One region of the Microaerobacter geothermalis genome, then DNA from elsewhere that is predicted to be linked to it. Evidence: a T-box and tRNA genes for the amino acid it is inferred to sense, from the RefSeq annotation. Region 1 holds a T-box; the other holds one or more tRNA genes.

What was found. The T-box of region 1 lies ahead of pheS (phenylalanine--tRNA ligase subunit alpha). A T-box ahead of a tRNA ligase gene usually reads a tRNA of that ligase, here a tRNA-Phe.
Region 2: it encodes a tRNA-Phe, which carries the amino acid that the T-box ahead of pheS (phenylalanine--tRNA ligase subunit alpha) is inferred to sense. The anticodon was not compared.

The regions. Positions count from the first base shown of each region.
Region 1 covers NZ_JAKIHL010000001.1:131,344-134,759, reverse strand. Annotated here, with positions in the region: gene pheT (phenylalanine--tRNA ligase subunit beta) at 1-670, opposite strand, end outside; gene pheS (phenylalanine--tRNA ligase subunit alpha) at 684-1,718, opposite strand; T-box leader at 1,765-1,996, opposite strand; gene L1765_RS00710 (TrmH family RNA methyltransferase) at 2,094-2,942, opposite strand; gene L1765_RS00705 (potassium channel family protein) at 2,948-3,416, opposite strand, start outside.
Region 2 covers NZ_JAKIHL010000003.1:36,645-40,060, forward strand. Annotated here, with positions in the region: gene L1765_RS03070 (replication initiation and membrane attachment family protein) at 1-176, shown strand, start outside; gene dnaI (primosomal protein DnaI) at 173-1,093, shown strand; tRNA gene L1765_RS03080 (tRNA-Ala) at 1,183-1,258, shown strand; tRNA gene L1765_RS03085 (tRNA-Phe) at 1,289-1,364, shown strand; tRNA gene L1765_RS03090 (tRNA-Leu) at 1,371-1,459, shown strand; gene L1765_RS03095 (cation diffusion facilitator family transporter) at 1,644-2,540, shown strand; gene L1765_RS03100 (hypothetical protein) at 2,695-3,063, shown strand; gene L1765_RS03105 (TRAP transporter large permease) at 3,238-3,416, opposite strand, start outside.

The DNA.
Region 1 (3,416 bases):
AATGATCAGGCTGATCAATCTGTACCTTGACATGCTCTTCCGTATCGGAATCCAGTTCCTCTTTTACTGCTGGAGAAGGGATTTTTACTTCTTTTCCCAGGATCGCCGCCACTTCATAAGCTACGCCAAGCATGCTTAGACAGTCAGATCGATTAGGAGTAAGATCCAACTCCAATACGTAATCCTGTAGGCCCAATACCTCCGTAATGTCCGTACCTATCTTCAGTTCTGGGGAAAGAACAAGGATTCCCTCCTGCTGTTCTTTGGAAAGGAGTTTATCTTTCAGCCCTAATTCTTTTGCAGAGCAAATCATCCCCTGGGATTCAATTCCCCTTAATTTTGCCCTTTTGATTTTAACACCCCCCGGAAGAGTTGCCCCTACGAGAGCAACAGGCACCTTTTGGCCGGCATTCACATTTTGTGCCCCGCACACAATTTGAAGCTCTTCTTTTCCCTCTTCCACACGAACCCTACATAGGCTCAATTTATCTGCTTCCGGATGTTTCTCCTTCGACGTAACATAACCGACCACGACTTTGGATACTCCTCGGTTTAAAGACTCCACCACATCTACGGCAATTCCGCTTAAGGTCAATTTGTCCGCCAATTCCTGGGGGGTGACATCTGATAAATCCACGTATTCTTTTAACCATTGGTAAGAAACTTTCATCTCTCAATCCCTCCTACACCCGTGAGAACTGTTTTAAAAAACGAAGGTCGCTCTGATAAAAATGCCGAATATCCTCAATTCCATATTTCAAAAGGGCAATTCGCTCCACACCCATACCAAAGGCAAAACCGGTGACCTTTTCAGAATCATAACCGGACATCTCCAACACCTTCGGATGGACCATCCCTGCACCCAAAATTTCAAGCCATCCTGTTTCTTTGCAAACCCGGCATCCCACACCATTACAAATGACACAAGAGATATCCACTTCCGCACTGGGCTCTGTAAAGGGGAAGAAGCTTGGACGCAAACGGATCCGCTGGTTTTCTCCAAACATCTGCTTTGCAAAGGCAAGTAATGTTCCCTTTAAATCACTCATCCGTATCCCTTTATCCACCACCAGTCCTTCTATCTGGGTAAACATATGGGAATGGGTGGCATCGTCATCATCCCTGCGATAAACTTTTCCCGGGCAAATGATTTTAACGGGAACTTCTCCCTGTTTTCTTTCCATAGTTCGGGCCTGCACCGGTGAAGTATGGGTCCGCATTAAGATCTCATCGGTAATGTAGAAAGAGTCCTGCATGTCCCGGGCCGGATGGTTCTTCGGCAAATTCAGAGCCTCAAAATTATAGTAATCCGTTTCTACTTCAGGTCCCTCCGCCACTTCAAAGCCCATAGCAATAAATATATCCTCAATCTCTTCAATCACCTTTGTTAATGGATGTCGGTTTCCAAAATGAACAGGGCGACCGGGAAGGGTGACATCAATGGTTTCTGACATCAACTTTTTCTGAAGGACTTCTCTTTCCAGCTCCTCTTTCTTTCTTTCCAAGGTGGATTCAATGGCAGCCCTTACGTCATTGGCCATTTGACCAATCACAGGCCTTTCTTCGGCTGAAAGCTTTCCCATTCCCCTCAGGATTTCCGTTAACGGGCCTTTTTTGCCCAGATACTTCACCCTTGCTTCATTTAATTCATTCATGTTTTTAGCGGCGTGGATGACTGCAATGGCTTCATCCCGCAATGCCGTTAGTTGTTCCTTCATATACAATATCCTCCTTTCAAAGGTTAAACATAAAAAACTCCTCATCTCAAGGGACGAGGAGTATCGCGGTACCACCCTAATTGAATCTGCCTGTAACAGCAGCATTCCACTTTGCAGTGATAACGGTCGTGACGGACCGGAATCCCCCTACTTGCCAGTTCAGGGGCCAGCTCCAGAGTGAAATTCATCGGCTCCTTCCATAGAGGGGCTTCCAGTCTACGGCACCCTCCTCCCTTTATGCAGGAACTCCGATTACTCTTCTCTTTCTTCGCCTTCTCAAATATTCATTACCTAACATTTATTTGTCCAACTACCTAACGCCATACGGACTCTCACTTCTTTACCGCTCATTATAGGCATAGAAGGAAATCGATGTCAACATCCATGTCTCCATCCATGTCGTTGGGATCTGTATCTCTGATTAGCTGCTTCATACATGAAAATGGAAGCGGCGGCTGCTACGTTAAGGGATTCTGCTCTTCCGTAAATGGGAATGGTTAATATTTGGTCAGCTTGTTCCATCATCCTTTGCTCCACACCCTGGGCTTCATTCCCCATGATAAGGGCAGCGCCGCTCTGAAAGGATGATTCATAATAAGGTGCCCCATTTAGACCTGTGGCATACAGAGGAATATTTTGACTCTTGCAAAAGGATATTATTCTTTCAGAATCGCTATGAATGACATGAATGTGAAACAAGGAACCCATGGTGGAGCGGACGACTTTCGGGTTATACACATCTACTGTTCCTTTTAGCAGAATCACGGCATCAAATCCGGCAGCATCTGCCGTACGTATCATTGTTCCCAGATTACCCGGATCCTGGATTCGATCGAGAACTAAAAATAGCGGCTGAATTTTGCGATTGTTCATTTGCTCACTTATCGATTCCAAGGATATTTCATTTATTTGAATGACGCCAATCACACCCTGGGGATTTTCCGTATCACTCAGCTTTCTTAACACCTGTTGATTGACAGGAATGAGATTTATTCTCCTATCAGCTGAGGGGTACATCCCCTTGGTCAAAGAAAGAATTTCATCGGGAAGTCCCATTGAACGATCATAAAAAAGGTGTGTGAGGGGTGCCTTTGACTTTAGCGCTTCCTCCACCAGATGAATTCCCTCAATAAGATAGGAGGACTGTTCTCTTCTTCCTTTATTTGTTAGAAGCTTGGCCATTCTTTTGATTAACGGATTATGTATTGAAGTAACGGGTTCCATTACATTTATGCCCTTTCTTCAAATTCCTTCAGGTCGTCATTGCTGCCCAGCACGACCAATACATCTCCCTCGATAATGATATCATCGGGGTTGGGAGCTACGTTCATCTTGCTGCCGCTTCGAATGGCAATCACATTACATCCGTATTTAGCCCGAATATCCATTTCTCTTAGAGTTTTGCCTGTACCCACCATTTTATTGCTCATGGAAACCTCGGCGATGGAATAATTATCCGCCAATTCAATAAAATCAAGGATGTTGGGCGAGATCAAATTATGGGCAACCCGTACTCCCATATCTCTTTCAGGAAAAACGACCCGATCAGCTCCTATTTTATAGAGAACTTGTCCATGCCGTTCATTCTGGGCTTTCACAACGATATACTTCACTCCCAGTTCCTTAAGGACAAGGGTGGTTAGGATGCTGGCCTGGATATCCTGCCCAATGGCAACAACAACCACATCAAAATTGCGG
Region 2 (3,416 bases), on a different contig from region 1:
GAAGAAGGCATACAAAGAAATCGGGTCATTATGTGGAAAAGCTTCCTTCCACTGTATCAGCCCAATTACAACGGGGAGAAGTGGGTCAAGAAGAAACCTATGAAGGTCCTGATGAGGAAATTTTAAAGATTTTATATGAATTACAAGAAAAAGAGAAGGGGAAGCGTGAATCGTGAAATCAATAGACGGTCACTTAATCCATTGGGTAGAGCAGGTGAAACAAAGAAAAGGGGAAAATAAAGGTGAAAAGGACATTCTCAATCATCCCTACGTGGTTTCTTTCCTTAAAAAATCATCTTTGTCCCCAGAAATGATTAAATCCCATTTACCGACAGTTATTCAAGTGGTTCAGGAACAGGAAAACTGTAAACAATGTCCAGGACTGGAGAAGTGTACAAATATGGCAAAAGGATATGCGGCCCATTTATCCCTCCAATCCGGAATGGTTTCTATGACGGTAAGAAAGTGCAACCTGTTACGAAGGGATGAGGAACAAAAATATCGACAATCACTGATCCGCAGCCATCATATATCCAGTGAAGTTCTTCATGCTTCCTTTCATACCATGAATCATGATAAATACAATAAGGAAGCGATAAAAGCAGCAGCACAGTTTTGTATGGACATGCAGATGGGAAAACCAGTGAAGGGACTTTATTTTTACGGTCCTTTTGGTGTGGGAAAAAGCTATATTATGGGTGCCCTTGCCCAACTATTGGCAAATCATCGCATAGCATCCTATATGGTATATGTGCCGGAGATCTTTCGGGAAATGAAAGAAGCCATACAAAAGGGGGAAGTCCCCGAAAAAATGAAAGCTTTAAAGGAAATCCCTGTTTTGATTTTGGATGATATCGGGGCAGAAAATGTAACCCCTTGGGTTAGGGATGAAATTTTAGGTTCTGTCTTACAGTATCGTATTTCCAATCATCTACCTACTCTTTATACGTCTAATTTTAACTATGAGGAGTTGGAAGAACACTTTACATATTCAACAACAGGCCAAGAAGAATTAAAAGCAAAACGGATTATGGAACGAATACGCTATTATACCCAGGATTACTTAATTGATGGACCCAATAGGAGGAAATAGTGGAATGATTTGTGCTTGATTTCGTCGTTTACTTATTATATAATTGCCCTTGTCAGCATAAAATACCTAAAATTAAGTTTCCTTTATGTGGGGCATTAGCTCAGCTGGGAGAGCGCTACACTGGCAGTGTAGAGGTCAGCGGTTCGAGCCCGCTATGCTCCACCAATTTTTTCTCCATTTTTGAATCTTTCATTAGGCTCGGTAGCTCAGTCGGTAGAGCAGAGGACTGAAAATCCTCGTGTCGGCGGTTCGATTCCGTCCCGAGCCACCAGCAATTGCCGGGGTGGCGGAATTGGCAGACGCACAGGACTTAAAATCCTGCGGTAGGTGACTACCGTACCGGTTCAAGTCCGGTCCTCGGCACCAACCGTAAAATTTCTTATAAGAAATATGTTGAGAGAATCAGGATGAATTCGAAATCCTGATTTTTTTATTATTGGTTCCTACGTATGTAGTAAAAGCCAATCCCGCTGATTATACGGCATGTGGAAGCATACTTTTTTATCTGTTATGGAAAAATGAAGGTAGTATACACTTCGGAGGAAAATGCATGGTCAACGAAAGGGAAAAAATAAGCTCAAAGATTGCCTGGATTAGTCTATGGAGCAATATTTTTCTAACCGTGAGTAAGTTGATCATTGGGCTAATTGCGGGAAGTAAGGCTTTGTTTGCTGATGGTATCCATTCTGCAGCTGATGTAGTTGCTTCATTAGCGGTATTATTTGCTTTAAGGATATCTGATAAACCTCCCGATAAGGAGCATCCATATGGTCATGGAAAAGTAGAAGTGGTATCCTCAGGTGTAGTGGGGGGTATTTTATTTTTAGTATCTGTTTATGTATTCATTGATGCGGTTATTGCATTTTTTAAACCGGTGGAAACTCCTAAGATGGTTGCTGCCTATGTTGCATTATTTTCATATATATTAAAAGAAACTTTATATCGTTATTCATTGGGACTGGGAGAAAAATTAAACAGCAAAGCCTTGATTGCAATCTCTCTTGATCATAAGGCGGACATTATTGCTTCATTGGCTGCTGCCTTGGGAATTCTGGTAGCTACAGGGGGAGAATGGCTAAATCTCTCTTTTTTACTTTATGGGGATATTATTGCAAGCGTAATTGTTTCTTATTTTATTTTAAAAATTGCCATACATATGATAGTAGAAGCATTTCATATCCTTCTTGAACGCTCGGTGGATGAAGAAATGATCCGTCAGTACCGTGAGATTATCATGAAACACAAAGAAGTAAAAAGAATTGATAAAATCAGGGGAAGGGAGCATGGGCACTACATCCTATTGGATCTGAGGATTTCCGTTGATCCATCCCTCTCTATTAAAGAAGGTCATGATGTGGGACGGGAGATAAAGCTGGAATTGATGAATCGTTTTGATAACATTGCAGAAGTCCTCGTTCATCTGAATCCGTACGATGTGGAATGGTAAATCATTATTTTTACGATTGCCTAATCCCTCTTTACACAAAACATTTGTTCTGATAAAATGTTCTAAAAAGGAACATAGTTAAAAAAGTGGCATAACATTACAATTCGTTCCTCAAACAGGTATAGTATAATGAAATAAGTGGGGGAATGTGAGGATGGAAAAGGAGATATTAACCAACATATTAAGTAAATTGGACAAGCTTGATCGGGGGCAACAAGAACTTAAAGCAGATGTGGGGGAGATGAAGCAGGATATCCGTAATCTTTATCAGGGACAGGATCATATTCGTAAGGATGTCATCAATCTATATCATGAGATTGGGACTCTTCGAAATGGACAAGAAGAACTACGAAGCGAAATGAGGGCTGGATTTAAGAGTTTGGAAGGGGCAATTAGAAGCTTAAAAACGAGTGTAGATTATCATACCCATACCTTACTCATAGATTATAAGGAAACAAAGGAAAGGGTGGATAAATTAGAAAAATTTAGAGAAGATTTAGGCAATATTTTTAATAAAAATTAAAAATAAGAGATTGCTTTTTGGTAAATCGTAAAATGGCTTGGAATAAAAAAACTCCAAGCCATTTTTATTAGCTAATAAAGAAGGTATAAATTTTTTATTTATACTTTCTTATGTTGCATAAGGGCAACTATGCCTCTGTCTTCGCCCAAGGGCTCGCCAATCGGCGAGTTTTCTTTATTTTAAGCTGTATAGGAAATCGGGCAACCAGAGACTGATCCCAGGAACATAGGTAACGAGAGCAAGGCCAATAATTACCGCAATCAACCATGGTATGGTGGCTCTGGTAACGTCAACTAAAGACATTCCCGTCAGGCCGCTGGCTACATAAAGATTCAGACCCACTGGAGGCGTAA